DNA from 3 places in the Pantoea sp. NSTU24 genome. Region 3 is predicted to be linked to each of the others. Evidence: predicted binding sites of a transcription regulator. Region 3 holds the regulator's gene; each other region holds the start of a gene.
What was found. The regulator CRP, encoded in region 3, controls carbon source genes, mostly activating them, when cyclic AMP is high. The targets are predictions, from matches to a motif close to ATGTGANNNNNNTCACAT.

Region 1 (4,990 bases), 960 kb from region 3:
GGCGGCTGCAGTGCTTGTGCATCTCGCGGATGATCTCCTCGGTGAACAGGCCCGGCTGACCGGAAACGCCAATCAGGATATCCGGTCTGGCATTGCGCACCACATCCAGCAGTGAGATAGCGTCGTTAGTGACATCCCACTCCTGCAGCGTTTCGCTCTTCTGCACCAGTTTGCTCTGGAAATCGAGCAGGTTGGGTAGTTTGTCCGTGAGCAGACCAAAGCGGTCCACCATCAGCACACGGCTGCGCGCTTCATCGTCACTCAGCCCTTCAGACTTCATCTGCGCGATGATCTGTTCGGCGATGCCACAACCGGCGGAACCGGCACCCAGGAACACCACTTTCTGCTCACACAGACGGCTTCCTGCGGCGCGACTGGCGGCGATTAGCGTTCCCACGGTCACAGCAGCGGTGCCCTGAATGTCATCGTTAAAGCAGCAGACTTCATCGCGATAGCGGTTCAGCAGCGGCATCGCGTTCTTCTGGGCGAAGTCTTCAAACTGCAGCAGCACTTTCGGCCAGCGGCGTTTAACGGCCTGGATAAACTCGTTTACAAACGCATCATACTCTTCGCCGGTGATGCGCGGATGACGCCATCCCATATAGAGCGGATCGTTCAGCAGCTGCTGGTTATTGGTGCCGACATCCAGCACCACCGGCAGGGTGTACGCCGGGCTGATACCGCCACAGGCGGTATAGAGCGAGAGCTTACCAATCGGAATACCCATGCCGCCGATGCCCTGGTCGCCCAGGCCCAGGATACGTTCACCGTCGGTGACCACAATCACCTTCACGTTCTGTTTGGTGGCGTTCTGCAGCATGTCTTCAATGCGATCGCGGTTAGGGTAAGAGATGAAGACGCCGCGCGCACGACGATAGATTTCAGAGAAATGTTCGCAGGCAGCGCCGACGGTCGGCGTGTAGATAATCGGCATCATCTCTTCGAGATGGTTATCCAGCAGGCGATAGAACAGCGTTTCGTTGGTGTCCTGGATGTTTCGCAGGTAGACATGCTTATCGTTGTTATTTTTGAAGTCCTGGAACTGACGCCAGGCGCGCTTCGCCTGCTCTTCAATCGACTCTACCGCTTCTGGCAGCAGACCGTTGAGGTTGAATTCATTACGTTCTTCGAGGGTAAAGGCGCTGCCTTTGTTCAGAAGGGGAAATTCCAGCAAAATCGGGCCAGCATAAGGGATGTACAGCGGGCGTTTACTTTCGTATTCGAGTTCCATGCAATGATGCTCCGGTTGCAGTGTTGTCTGGCGTCACGCCGGACAGGTAGCGCCAGTATGTTACCCCTTATAGCTCAGACTGCAGGCCTGACAACGGCAGCGCGATGCTGCCGGAAAATTCACGACCGTGCTGCCATCCTGCAACCTGAATTATTCAGAGTAATTTGTAATGACGTGAATTCTGGCGCCAGATCCTATGAAATTTCCCACAGAAATACAGCGTTTTTTCATAAAAGCTCACAAAAGTGTGGCCGCACTGACAGCGGGTTATGCTTTGTTCAGCGTCACCTGTAGCAGCTCACGGCAACCAAATGTCTGAAGCGTCGCCTGTGTGGCGGCGAACTGGCTTAACGTGGCATTTTCTGCTTCCGCCAGGACCGCTTTTTTTATCTGATGCACATTACCACCCTGCATATTCAGCAGCACCAGCGCCGCCTGAAGCGGAGGGAAGCTCGGATTAAACGCCGCGTTTTCGGCATAGCGGCCGGCGACAATTTTGCCGGTTTCAGTCAGCAGCGCAACACCCGCGTGTGACTGACTGTAGGGCGCGTGACTGGCATTGGCTGCCGCCACTGCCGCCTGCACCAGCGCGTCGCCTGCGGCCACATAGCCATGATCCACCTCATCCATCAGGAAGGTAGTGATAGCGAGATCGCGCGGGCCAAACGCATCCGGCAGATAATCAGCCAGCGTGCTGACCGCGCGTTGCGGCAGGCTGATTCGGATGGCGGTACCGCTGTTCAGCTCGTTCATAAACTGACGGCAGTGGCCACACGGCGTGTAATTCACGGTGATCGTCTCTATCTGACGCTCACCCCGTAGCCAGGCATGCGTAATGGCGCTCTGCTCGGCGTGCACCGTCTGCTGCATAGGCGCGCCGACAAATTCCATATTGGCCCCGAAGTACCAGTTGCCACTCACGCCACGGGCGATAGCGCCGACGTTAAAATGGGAAACGGTAGCAACCGCACAGGCCGCTGCCAGCGGCAGCAGCGCCAGGGCCAGCGCGTCGGCTTCCATCCCGGTCTGTTGCAGCAGCAGGTTAACCTGGTCGGCACTGAGTACCGCCTGAAAATCGGGATCGTCCAGCAGGGGCGCGAGAGCGGTCTGCAGCGTTGGCGGCAATGCTTCAAACGCAGAGAGGAAACGGGATTGCATGTGAGCCTCATTAAAGTCAGCAGGGCAAGGTGCCAGTCAACGGTTTATATGTGATCTACATCGCTCTGACAATGTAACCTGTATTGCATGTTTCAACTTTGCGAGATCTCTCGCAAAGTTTTAGCTTAACCCGTGCAGCAGCAGCGGAAAAATAAAGGGTGCCAGCAGTGAGGTGATAATGCCGCAGATCACCAGCGCCAGTGAGCTGAACGCCCCTTCCTGAAAGTCGAGTTCAGCGGCCCGCGCGGTGCCCAGTGCATGCGAGGCGTTACCAATTGCCAGTCCACGCGCCGCTTTCGATTTCACGTTCAGCAGATTCAGCACCGTATGACCGAAAACGGCACCCAGCACCCCGGCAATCAGCACACAGATTGCACTGATGGCAGGAATGCCATGCAGCGATCCGGAAACGGCCATGGCAATAGGCGTTGTCACCGATTTAGGGGCAATTGTGGCGGCAATTTCCGGTGTCGCGCCGAGCCACAGGGCGATGGCGGTGCCGGAGGTCATGGCGGTCAGGCTGCCGATAAAGCAGACGCCGATGATGGATTTCCAGCGGGCACGAATCTGATGCATCTGCTCATACAGCGGCAGCGCCAGCGCAACCACCGCAGGCTGAAGGAGCTGATTAAGGATCTGACTGCCCGCGAAATAGCGTGAGTAAGGCAGATGCAACAGCAGCAGAATCGGAATGATGATCGCCATCGCGACCAGTAACGGGTTAAGCAGCGAAATTTTCAGCCGCATCGCCAGCCTGCGCGCCAGAAAAAAAGCAGCCAGCGTCAGCGGCAGTGACCACCACATTTCACTCATCAGGTTCTCCTGCCGGACGACGGCTGTGCAGATGCTGGGCGCTCACACCGACAATGGAAAGCACCAGAAACGTGCTGACGACACAGGAGATCACGATTGGCCCGAACTGGGCGGTCAGAACATCGGTATAACTCATCACCCCGACGCTGATCGGCACAAACAGCAGCGCCATATAGCGAATCAGCAGATGGCAGCCCGGTTTAACCCAGCTTACCGGCAGAATCTGTGAGGCCAGCAGCGCGAACAGGATCAGCATTCCCAGAATACTGCCGGGCAGTTTAATGGGCAGCAGGGCGGCGAGGCCGATTCCGGCGTACAGGCAGAGATAGATAATGATAAAGGCGCGAAGATAGCGGCCACAGACAGAGAGTAGGGTGCGCATGGCAGGCTCCTGTTTTTACTGCGTATCATCATACGCATTAACCGCTTAGCGTGCTAGCGGTCACATTTACAGGACGGGACAGGCAGAAGGGTGAGGCGTGTTCAGTGGAAGAGAATGACCCTTTGCGCCTGCGGGCAGACGCAAAGGGGAAAGCATCTCACGTCACTGCGGTTTACACGGTGACGGCGTGCACTGCTTTATTTGACAGGCATACCCGGAACGGCACCGCTGTCGACAGAAAGCACAAACAGATCTTTGCCGCCTGGTCCGGCAGAGAGCACCATGCCTTCAGAGATACCGAAGCGCATTTTACGCGGTGCGAGGTTAGCCACGATGATAGTCATCTTACCGACCAGCACGGATGGATCCGGATAGGCCGCGCGAATGCCGGAGAAAATCTGACGCTTTTCACCGCCCAGGTCGAGCTGCAGACGCAGCAGCTTGTCCGAGCCGTCAACCAGTTCCGCCTGCTCAATCAGGGCGACACGCATATCCACTTTGGCAAAGTCATCGATGGTGATGGTGTCACCAATCGGTGCATCTGCCAGCGGCCCCGTGACGGCTGGCGCATTGGCAGCGGCGGCATCCTCTTTCGAGGCTTCAATCAGTCCATCCACCTTCGCCATTTCGATGCGGCTGTAGAGGGCTTTAAACGGCGCAACCTGATGATTCAGCAGGGGCTGCGCAATCGCTTCCCAGCTCAGTTCGGTGTTCAGGAAGCCCTCTGCGCGGGCACTCAGTGAAGGCAGCACCGGCTTCAGCCAGGTCATCAGAATGCGGAAAAGGTTGATGCCCATTGAGCAGATCGCCTGCAGATCGGCATCGCGGCCTTCCTGCTTCGCCACTACCCAGGGGGCCTGCTCATCGACATAACGGTTTGCGAGATCGGCCAGCGTCATGATCTCACGGATCGCGCGGCTGTACTCACGGCTGGCCCAGGCGTCGCCAATCCTGTCTGATGCCTCAACAAAGGTCTGGTAGAGCGCCGGATCGGCCAGTTCAGCCGCCAGTTTGCCGTTGAAGCGTTTGGTGATGAAACCGGCGTTACGCGATGCCAGGTTAACCACTTTATTGACGATGTCGGCATTTACGCGCTGCACGAAATCTTCCAGGTTGAGGTCGATGTCGTCGATACGGGAAGAAAGCTTCGCCGCATAGTAGTAACGCAGGCTGTCGGCATCCAGATGCTGCAGCCAGGTGCTGGCTTTGATGAAGGTGCCGCGCGACTTCGACATTTTGGCGCCGTTAACGGTGACATAGCCATGTACAAACAGGTTGTTCGGCTTGCGGAAGTTGCTGCCTTCCAGCATCGCGGGCCAGAACAGGCTGTGGAAATAGACGATGTCTTTGCCGATAAAGTGATAAAGCTCGGTAGTGGAGTCTTTACGCCAGAATTCGTCGAAGTC
Region 2 (4,990 bases), 450 kb from region 3:
TTTTCTGGCGTCCATATTGATCAGCGCACCACCCTGCTCCATGTACTCCAGTTCCGCTTTATTGACGCCGGGATGATCGTTGGGATCGTGGATGACCTTCAGCCAGATAAAGCTGAGGATGATGCCCAGCCCCCCCATAAACCAGAACACATGCGACCAGCCCACGGCGGAAACCAGCCAGCCCATGATGGGCGCGAAGATCACAGTGGCGAAGTACTGTGCCGAGTTGAAGATCGCCACGGCCGTGCCACGCTCCTGCGCCGGGAACCAGGCCGCCACGATGCGGCTGTTACCCGGGAAGGAAGGTGCTTCGGCCAGACCGACCAGGAAACGCAGAATAAACAGTGACATAACGATGCCAAAGCCGCTGAAAATATCGACGAACCCCTGAAGCAGGGTGAACAGCGACCAGGTGAAGATGCTCCAGAAATAAACCCGTTTTGAGCCAAAGCGATCAAGCAACCAGCCCCCGGGGATCTGGCCGATCACATAGGCCCATGAGAACGCAGAGAAGATATAGCCGAGTCCGACTGAATCCAGGCCGATATCTTTAGACATCGCCGAACCGGCAATGGAAATGGTGGCGCGGTCACCGTAGTTGAATGAGGTGACGATAAACAACATCACCACAATCCAGTAACGGGCATTGGTGCGTTTTTGCACCGTTTCCGCAGTCTGGCTGAAACTATTCATGATGCACTCCTGAAATATAGCGCGAGCTACATTCGCTCTGACTGCATACACATCGCGTTGGGTATCAGAGAGAAGTTGGGTTAAACACGGCGATTTTTTGTTCTGGCAAACCTTTATTTATCCATCCGGAGTCTGACGGTCACGGCGATTCAGGTGCCCTGCTGCCTTTACCGGATAAGTAATACGTCGTGACAGATAACCTGACTTTGGCTAACGGAACTCAGTATAGGAACAGCCTGCGGCCAGCACATTGGCGCATTGCCCTGGAATAGCGGAGGTGTTGAAGGGATTATCTTGCGGATGCACAAAAGGCTGCGGGATGGCTCACGAAAGTGTGCTTTTCAGCGTTGTTCAGCGCCTCCGGCGACGCTTTCCCACGCTGTTTGTGAGGGTCTTCACTTGCTTTTGGATAACCGACCCAAAACGGCGGAATGAATGCCCCTAATGGTAGACATTTGCACAATGCGCGCCCCGGCCCCGCTCCTTATACTGAAACTGGCAAACCCCCGTGTGACAGGTCAAATCATTACAGCGTGCCGCATCACGCCGGCGCGACAGAGGTAAAGGTAAGCGATGAATCCTAAAACAGATGAACGACCGCTCTATATCAAAGTGCATGAGCACGACAACGTGGCTATTGTGGTTAACAGCCTGGGGCTGCCCGCCGGAACCCGGTTCGCTGACGGGCTGACGCTGACGGAGCATGTGCCACAGGGCCATAAGGTGGCGCTGAGTGCGATTCGCCAGGGCGAGGCAATCCTGCGTTATGGCGAAGTGATTGGCTATGCGCTGCGGGATATCGCACAGGGCAGCTGGATTGATGAGTCGCTGGTCGCACTGCCGGACGCCCCGCCACTGGCCAGCCTGCCGTTAGCCACTCAGGTGCCGCCCGCGCTGCCGCCGCTGGAAGGCTATACCTTCGAGGGCTATCGCAATGCGGATGGCAGCGTCGGCACGCGCAATCTGCTCGGTATTACCACCAGCGTGCACTGCGTGGCGGGCGTGGTCGATCATGTCGTACAGATCATTGAACGGGAGCTGCTGCCGCGTTATCCCAATGTGGATGGCGTGGTCGCCCTGAATCACCTTTATGGCTGCGGCGTCGCGATCAATGCGCCTGCGGCGGTGGTGCCGATTCGCACCATTCACAACCTGGCGCTGAATGCCAATTTCGGCGGCGAAGTGATGGTCGTCGGCCTGGGCTGCGAAAAGTTACAGCCGGAGCGTCTGCTCACCGGCACGGCTGATGTGCAGGCGATCTCACTGGATGACGGCGACATCGTGCGGTTGCAGGATGAAAAGCTGGTGGGTTTCGGCGCGATGGTGCAGGAGATTCTGCAGGTCGCGGAGCGGCATCTTCAGCGGCTGAATCAGCGCCAGCGCGAAACCTGCTCCGCAGCTGAGCTGATTGTCGGTATGCAGTGTGGCGGCAGCGATGCGTTCTCCGGTGTGACGGCCAACCCGGCGGTGGGCTTCGCCTCCGATCTGCTGGTGCGCTGTGGCGCGACGGTGATGTTCTCAGAAGTGACCGAGGTTCGTGATGCGATTCATCTGCTGACGCCACGGGTAATCAATCAGGAGGTCGGTAAGCGCTTACTGGAGGAGATGGCCTGGTATGATAATTATCTCGACCAGGGCCAGACCGATCGCAGTGCCAACCCGTCGCCGGGCAATAAAAAGGGCGGACTCGCCAACGTGGTGGAAAAGGCGCTTGGCTCTATTGCCAAGTCAGGCCGCAGCGCCATTGTCGAAGTGCTCTCCCCCGGCCAGCGCCCCACGCGGCGCGGGTTGATCTATGCGGCGACGCCTGCCAGCGATTTTGTCTGCGGCACGCAGCAGCTGGCCTCCGGCATCACTCTGCAGGTCTTTACGACGGGCCGCGGCACGCCCTATGGCCTGGCGGCGATCCCGGTGATCAAGATGGCAACGCGAAATGCGCTGGCCGAGCGCTGGCACGATCTGATGGATATCAATGCCGGAACGATTGCCACCGGGGAAGAGAGTATTGAACAGGTGGGCTGGCGACTGTTTGAACTGATTCTGGATATCGCCAGCGGCCGTAAGCAGACCTGGTCCGATCGCTGGGGGATCCGTAATCAGCTGGCGGTATTTAATCCGGCGCCGGTCACCTGATCGTATGGCGCCCGGGCCAGGCTTATCTTCAGGCGGTTACGCGGCGATAAGCCTGGCGGCGGCGTCAGAGCTGTGCGCCCCAGGCTTCAACCCAGGGAGAAGTCACGGCTTCCGGCTCCGGATTTTCCGTGGCATCCACCAGCAGTGTCTCACCAACCCGCTGCGCACCCTGCTCCTGCAGCAGCGCATCAAAGGCTTTGCCCGCGCCACAGAAATGGTCATAGCTGCTGTCACCTAATGCAATCACGCCATAGCGCAGCGCGGGCTGATGGCCCAGCTTCTCTTTTATCGCATGGAACAGACCTGAAAGGGTGTCGGGGAAATCGCCCTGACCGGTCGTTGAGGTGATGATCAACGCCACATCGCTGGTAAACGCCTGCCAGTCGGCCAGCGTCGGATCGTCAAACAGCGTCACGCTGTGTCCCTGCTGCTGCAGAATCGGCTCCGCCTCTTCCGCTGCCAGCAGCGCATTGCCGTATACCGTGCCTACAAAAATGCCAATCTTTGCCATCTGCTTTCTCCCTTATTCTGAAACCTTATCCTCGCCTGGCGCGGCGGCAAACTCAACCCGCGGCACCTCCGGCAGCGTATCCTGCCAGCCAAACTGGCTCATCAGATTCTGCCAGACACTATCCAGCCCGGCGCGTATCAGCAAAGGCTCACCGGTTACCGGATGGGTCAGCGCCAGGCTGCTGGCGTGAAGCATCAGCCGGTTAGCGCCAAAGTGCTGCGCGGCCCCCCGGTTCTGCCGCAGATCGCCGTGCGCTGAATCGCCAATAATGGGATGGCGCAGATGTGACATGTGGCGACGCAGCTGATGTTTGCGGCCGGTGCGGGGTGAGAGTTCGACAAGGCTGTAACGCGAAGTGGGATAGCGGCCAATACCGACCGGCATCTCGGCGGTCGCCAGGGCCTGATAATCGGTGATCGCCGACTGGGCGGTAAGCGGTTCGCTGGCGTGCTTGTCCGCAATTTTATCCCGCTCTTCCACCAGAGGATAGTCAAGTGTCCCACTGCTCTCCAGCCAGCCGCGCAGGACGGCATGGTAGGTTTTCTGCATCTGATGCTGTTCAAACTGCTGGGACAGCAGACGGCCGACTTCGCTGGAGAGTCCCATCAGCAGTACGCCTGAGGTCGGTTTATCCAGCCGGTGTGCGGTAAAGACATGCTGGCCGATCTGATCGCGCACGGTCTGCATCACAAACACCGTTTCATGCCGGTCCAGCCAGCTGCGATGAACCAGCCAGCCGCTGGGTTTGTTGACCGCCACCAGCCACGCATCCTGATAAAGTATTTCCAGCATCAGTGAGCCGCATCCTGGAGCAGTGCATCAAGCTGACGCAGAGTCAGCAGCAGGGGCGCAATACCCGGCTGATCAGGCACCAGCGCTATTTCGTAATAGGGAGCAACGGCAAAGTTCTGCGGTAACGGCTGCCGGGCCGCAATCAGGGCGTGCATCCGCGGGACCAGCACCCACTGGAGCCACTGCAGCGGCGCCAGCGTATCCATGCAGAAAGGTTCACGACTGTCGAGCGCGCCTTCCGGCGGCGGCGTACTCTGCCAGAGTTCATATTCACGCATCACCGCTTCCAGCTGTTCCAGCCTTTGCGTAATCAGTTGTTCGGGCGTCATACGCCACCTCCAGCAAGCCGTCAAAAATGGGCGGCAAGGATATCACTTCCTGGCACAGGCACAAAAAAGGGAGCACTGTATAAACAGTGCTCCCGGTTCGTTTGCAGCCATCCCGCTACGTTAGTGCTCCCTGCTCTTCCATGACAACTTGTCCAGTGCGAACTCCTGTCGCGCATCATCCTGATGTATCCTTAGCATCCAGGCCCACCACCTCTTCTGAGGGGCTCTCATTCTCCATCCTGGAGGTGTCCCTTGCTCACCCTGAGCGATCCTGTTTCATCCTGAAACCTTCCGTGTGCCGTAAACTCCGTTACGTTCCTGCCTCATGGCTTATCATCGTCCTGACGATTCCGTTTCCTGAGCATCCTGCAGCGAGAAACATTCTGACATAACGCGTAAAGCGCACAAGGGACTTACGGCAAAACTTTACGAAATGTGCGGTGCAAATTCAGATAATCGCCATTAAGTTTATGATTCACAATATTTTTACATTATGGCCTTCCGGATGTCTCAGAACCGATAGAGCGATCTC
Region 3 (4,990 bases):
AAGCCAACGAAGCGGCATTTAAGCTGGCGCGCTACTACGCCTGCAAGCGTCACAGCCCGTTCAAAAGCAAGATCATCGCCTTCCACAATGCTTTTCATGGCCGGACGCTCTTTACCGTCACGGTCGGAGGACAGCCAAAATATTCTGACGGATTCGGGCCTAAACCGGCGGATATCGTTCACGTGCCGTTCAACGACCTGGACGCGGTAAAAGCCGTCATCGACGATCATACCTGCGCTATTGTGGTTGAACCCATTCAGGGTGAAGGCGGCGTGATGCCTGCCACACAAGCCTTTATGCAGGGATTGCGTGAGCTTTGCGACCAGCATCAGGCGCTGCTGGTGCTGGATGAGGTGCAGAGCGGCATGGGACGCAGCGGCAGGTTGTTTGCCTATGAACACTATGGCATTCAGCCCGACATCCTGACCTCTGCCAAAGCGCTGGGTGGCGGGTTCCCGGTCAGCGCCATGCTGACCACCAATGAGATCGCCTCAACAATGGCACCGGGCGTGCATGGCACCACCTATGGCGGGAATCCCCTGGCCTGCGCCATCGCTGAAACCGCGCTGGATATCATCAACACCCCGACGGTGCTGGCGGGCGTGGAAGAGCGTCGTCAGCACTTTGTGACGGCGCTGCAGGCGATTGACGCGAAGTATGATCTGTTCAGCGATATTCGCGGCAAGGGCCTGCTGATTGGCGCGGCGCTGAAGCCTCAGCATGCCGGTAAATCGCGCGACATTCTGAATGCCGCCGCGGCAGAAGGGGTGATGGTACTGGTTGCCGGTACCGACGTGATGCGTTTCGCGCCGTCGCTGATCATTGAAACGGCTGATATCGAAGAGGGCATGCGTCGCTTCGCCACGGCGGTCGGCAACGTGCTTAACGGCTAAATCAGCGCTTCCGTAAATGCCGGATCAGCCAGCGGCCATGTTGTGGTCGCTGGCTCCACGCCAGTGATGAGATAGTGTGCATCACGCTCAGATGATCGAGAATGCGGCGCACATGCTGCTCCACGACCGTGACCGGCCCCTCACTGATATTTTCCAGCTCATCCAGCAGGTTGACCTGTGAACTTGCCCCATCATATTCCAGCCGCTGCTGGCACCGCTGCAGCGCGATTTCACAGGATTGCAGATAGCGTTCGGCCAGTGAGGCGGTGAGCATGGTGTGTTCGCGCGCCAGAATCGTCATCGCATTAATATGCTCGACAATAAACTGGCTGTGCGTCACCCACAGCCGCATATCTTTCAGATACTGAGCGTTGAACGCCGGCTCCTGCATTGCCTGATTAAGGGAATTGAACAGCGCATTGTGTGCCTGATTCACCTGCACACGCTGGTAAGCCAGCTTGTCCGGTGATTGCTCATTGCCCAGCAACAGCCGGAGTGCATCCTGATAGGTTTCCAGCGCATCATGCGCGTTCTGTCGCAGCAAGCCGCTCTGCCACTGCGGCCAGAGCCAGAGCATTCCGCCAAAAGCGATCAGGCAGCCCATCAGCGTATCCATCAGTCGCGGCAGCAGAAACTGTGCGCCGTTCAGCGACAGCAGCTGCAGCGAGTACACGGCGGTCACCGTGAAGCCGATCATCGACCAGCCATAAAACTGGCGGGTAAAGCGGTAGCTGATAAAGGTGATCGCCAGCATGATCAGCAGCACCAGCGACTCCGGCACCGCCAGACGCAGCGTGGCGGCCGCAATCACCAGCCCGGCAAAGGTGCCCAGCGCCCGGTGCTGGATGCGGACACGGGTGGCACTGTAGCCGTTCTGGCTGACGAACATAATGGTCATCAGGATCCAGTAGGGCTTGGGAATGTTGAAGAACAGCGCCAGCGCGCTGCCCAGCATCAGCATGACTGCAAAGCGAGCGGCGGTGCGCAGTGACGAGGAGCGCAGCGAGAGGTAGCTGCGCAGGGCGGGCAGCAGCGGCAGGCGGCGCTGGCGATCGGCCATCAGGTCGCGCTGATAAAGCGGTTTCTGCGTTCGCAGGACCCGGGCAATCCGGTTGAAGTGATACAGGCAGAAATGCCCCACCGGATTGTTGGGATGCTGATGCGCGATTTTCTCCAGCGCGCCGAGCTGTTTGTCCATTGCAAAACGTTCGGGCAGGCGGTGGTAAAGAATATTATCCGCCAGCACCCACAGCCGGGCCGAGATGGTTTTGGCATTCCAGCGGATCACCGCTTCGGCATGGCTCTGCTCGACCAGCTTCTGCACCTCTTCCGGCCGATGCAGGCTGACCGAGATATGCTCCTGCAGATCCAGCGCCACCTGAAAGGCGCGCGTCAGCCGCTTGTGGCTGTGGTCGCGGCTGGCCGACAGCATGTGCATCTGCTGATAACAGGTGTTGATCAGATCGACCACCTTCTGCTGGCGAGCCAGCAACGGCGGCAGGGCCTTTTCCGGGTCGGTCAGCTGCGTCAGCAGGGTATATTTGGCGTCGCAGTAGTTAGCCAGCTCGCGGTAGATCAGACTCAGGCTCTCGCGCATCGGCTGCTCTTTCCACAGCCAGAACCAGAACCAGTTAAACAGCCCGTACCAGAGCGTACCGCCAATATAGAGCAGCGGCGGAACATAGATCGGCATGCGACCGACCAGGCTCAGGGTAAAGATAGCGGCGATAAGGGTGCCGGGCAGCAGACGACCATGCAGCGGGCTGATCTCGCCGGTTACGCCGAGCAGCAGGGGCATGATCAACAGGATCAGCGGCAGCGGCACCGTCTGCAGAGTGAGCCACTGGATCAGGAAGCTACCGAGGGCAAACAGGCTGCCACCCACGATCAGGCGTTTGAAGAAGCGTTTATGCGGTGTATCCAGACCAGCGATGTTGCAGCAGGCAGGCACCAGCGAGAAGAGCAGGCCTTTTTGCAGGTCGCCAGTCAGCCAGCCCAGCGCGACCGGCAGGCAGAGCACCAGCGTCTGCCGCAAGGCGTAGTTCACTTCAGGATGGTAAATTATTCGACGCCACATCGGCTCAGCACAAACAATAACGGCGTGATGTTGCCATCACGCCGTGGGTGACAGGAATTAGCGGGTGCCGTAAACGACGATGGTTTTGCCGTGTGCAGAGATCAGATTCTGATCTTCCAGCATCTTCAGAATACGGCCCACGGTTTCACGTGAACAACCAACAATCTGGCCAATTTCCTGACGCGTAATTTTAATTTGCATGCCGTCGGGATGCGTCATGGCATCTGGCTGTTTCGCCAGGTTGAGCAGGGTCTGTGCAATGCGTCCGGTGACGTCGAGGAAAGCGAGATTACCCACTTTTTCGGACGTGACCTGCAGGCGACGCGCCATCTGCGACGAGAGTCGCATCAGGATGTCAGGGTTAACCTGAATCAGCTGACGGAATTTCTTGTAGGAAATCTCTGCCACTTCACACGCACTTTTCGCACGTACCCAGGCGCTGCGCTCCTGGCCTTCTTCGAACAGGCCAAGCTCACCAATAAAATCACCCTGATTCAGGTAGGAAAGAATCATCTCTTTGCCTTCTTCATCTTTAATCAGAACCGCGACGGAACCTTTCACGATGTAGTAAAGCGTTTCTGCTTTTTCACCTTGATGAATCAGCGTACTTTTGGATGGATACTTGTGAATATGGCAATGGGACAGGAACCATTCGAGTGTAGGGTCTGTTTGCGGTTTGCCGAGAACCATTCGCTATTATCCTCTGTTGTAATCGTGCCCAAAATACAGGGGGCAGTTTTCCCTGTCAGGCGGTGAAAGCTTCAAGCGTTTTCCCTTTCAGGAAATTATTCGGGCCGCATCAGGCGCAGTGCGCATCATTCTTCCCGGCTTCGTCATCGGGTGACGAAAACTATTTTCAGCACTGTTTGTAGCACAGCTTTAGCCGACTGTCTTCTGTTGTCTCGCTTCAGCTACAGGCGGATTTCTCCGGATTGCTGTTTACCAGGGGAAAGCGTACTCTGGCGACAAAACAGCGTATTCCGGAGTAAAAATCATGCAGGCAAGAGTGAAATGGGTAGAAGGACTGACATTCCTTGGAGAATCCTCATCCGGCCATCAGATCCTGATGGATGGCAATTCGGGGGATAAAGCGCCCAGTCCAATGGAGATGGTGCTGATGGCGGCGGGTGGGTGCAGCGCGATCGACGTAGTCTCAATTCTGCAAAAAGGCCGCAACGATGTGGCTGATTGCGAAGTAAAATTGACCTCAGAACGTCGTGAAGAGGCACCGCGAATCTTTACGCACATCAACCTGCATTTTATCGTTAGTGGCAAATCGCTCCAGGATAAAGCGGTCTCACGCGCGGTGGATCTTTCGGCGGAAAAATATTGCTCGGTCGCCATCATGCTGGGTAAAGGCGTGACAATGACGCACAGCTACGAAGTCATTGAGTTATAATAGCCGCAGGTTTTTTAACGTGAGTGGCCGTCCGTTATAAGACCTGACCCGGGCAGGGAATCCGCGTTGAGATTGTGCCTGCGCAGGAAATGGGGTCAGATCGGAACGTCGCCTGAGCCCATTGCTGGCCGCGCGATTGCGCATCTCATCCCTGATGTGCGCCCGTAGCCGGGCCAACGCATTGCGGTGTTCAAAAACGCGCCCGGCGTTTTGGTCCTGGGCGCGGGACGCTTTCCTCTTCTGCCCCGGTTCCCTGTGTGTTGAGCTAATGCACTGTCCGATCCTGTGTGCCCAGGTTTTGTCTGTAGCGACATTCCTGAAACCTGCGCATTCATTCCCTCACTCTATCCGTTTACCTTCCATCAGCCGCTTCACCAGCGGGCCCATAATCAGCTCCATCGCCAGGCCCATTTTGCCGCCGGGCACGACCAGCGTATTGATGTGCGAGATAAAAGAGCCCTGCAGCATCGCCAGCAGATAGGGGAAGTCGATATCTTCCAGCGCCTGAAAATGAATCACCACAAAACTCTCATCCAGTGACGGGATGGCGCGAGCGGCAAACGGGTTTGAGGTGTCCACGGTCGGGACGCGCTGAAAGTTGATATGGGTTCGTGAGAACTG

Region 1: the regulator CRP is predicted to act here: its motif matches at 2,438-2,455, upstream of cdd (cytidine deaminase).
Region 2: the regulator CRP is predicted to act here: its motif matches at 1,077-1,094, upstream of garD (galactarate dehydratase).

What each region holds. Positions count from the first base shown of each region.
Region 1 is NZ_JBKIWZ010000001.1:1,938,555-1,943,544, reverse strand. Features, by position in the region: gene ACLHDD_RS09255 (NAD-dependent malic enzyme) at 1-1,231, opposite strand, end outside; gene cdd (cytidine deaminase) at 1,499-2,389, opposite strand; gene ACLHDD_RS09245 (CidB/LrgB family autolysis modulator) at 2,510-3,202, opposite strand; gene ACLHDD_RS09240 (CidA/LrgA family protein) at 3,195-3,584, opposite strand; gene metG (methionine--tRNA ligase) at 3,782-4,990, opposite strand, start outside.
Region 2 is NZ_JBKIWZ010000001.1:2,450,513-2,455,502, forward strand. Features, by position in the region: gene ACLHDD_RS11610 (MFS transporter) at 1-693, opposite strand, end outside; gene garD (galactarate dehydratase) at 1,267-2,826, shown strand; gene ACLHDD_RS11620 (flavodoxin) at 2,891-3,337, opposite strand; gene truC (tRNA pseudouridine(65) synthase TruC) at 3,350-4,129, opposite strand; gene ACLHDD_RS11630 (YqcC family protein) at 4,129-4,458, opposite strand.
Region 3 is NZ_JBKIWZ010000001.1:2,896,296-2,901,285, reverse strand. Features, by position in the region: gene argD (bifunctional acetylornithine/succinyldiaminopimelate transaminase) at 1-893, shown strand, start outside; gene ACLHDD_RS13910 (YccS/YhfK family putative transporter) at 895-2,970, opposite strand; gene crp (cAMP-activated global transcriptional regulator CRP) at 3,028-3,660, opposite strand; gene ACLHDD_RS13900 (OsmC family protein) at 3,965-4,369, shown strand; gene ACLHDD_RS13895 (phosphoribulokinase) at 4,709-4,990, opposite strand, start outside.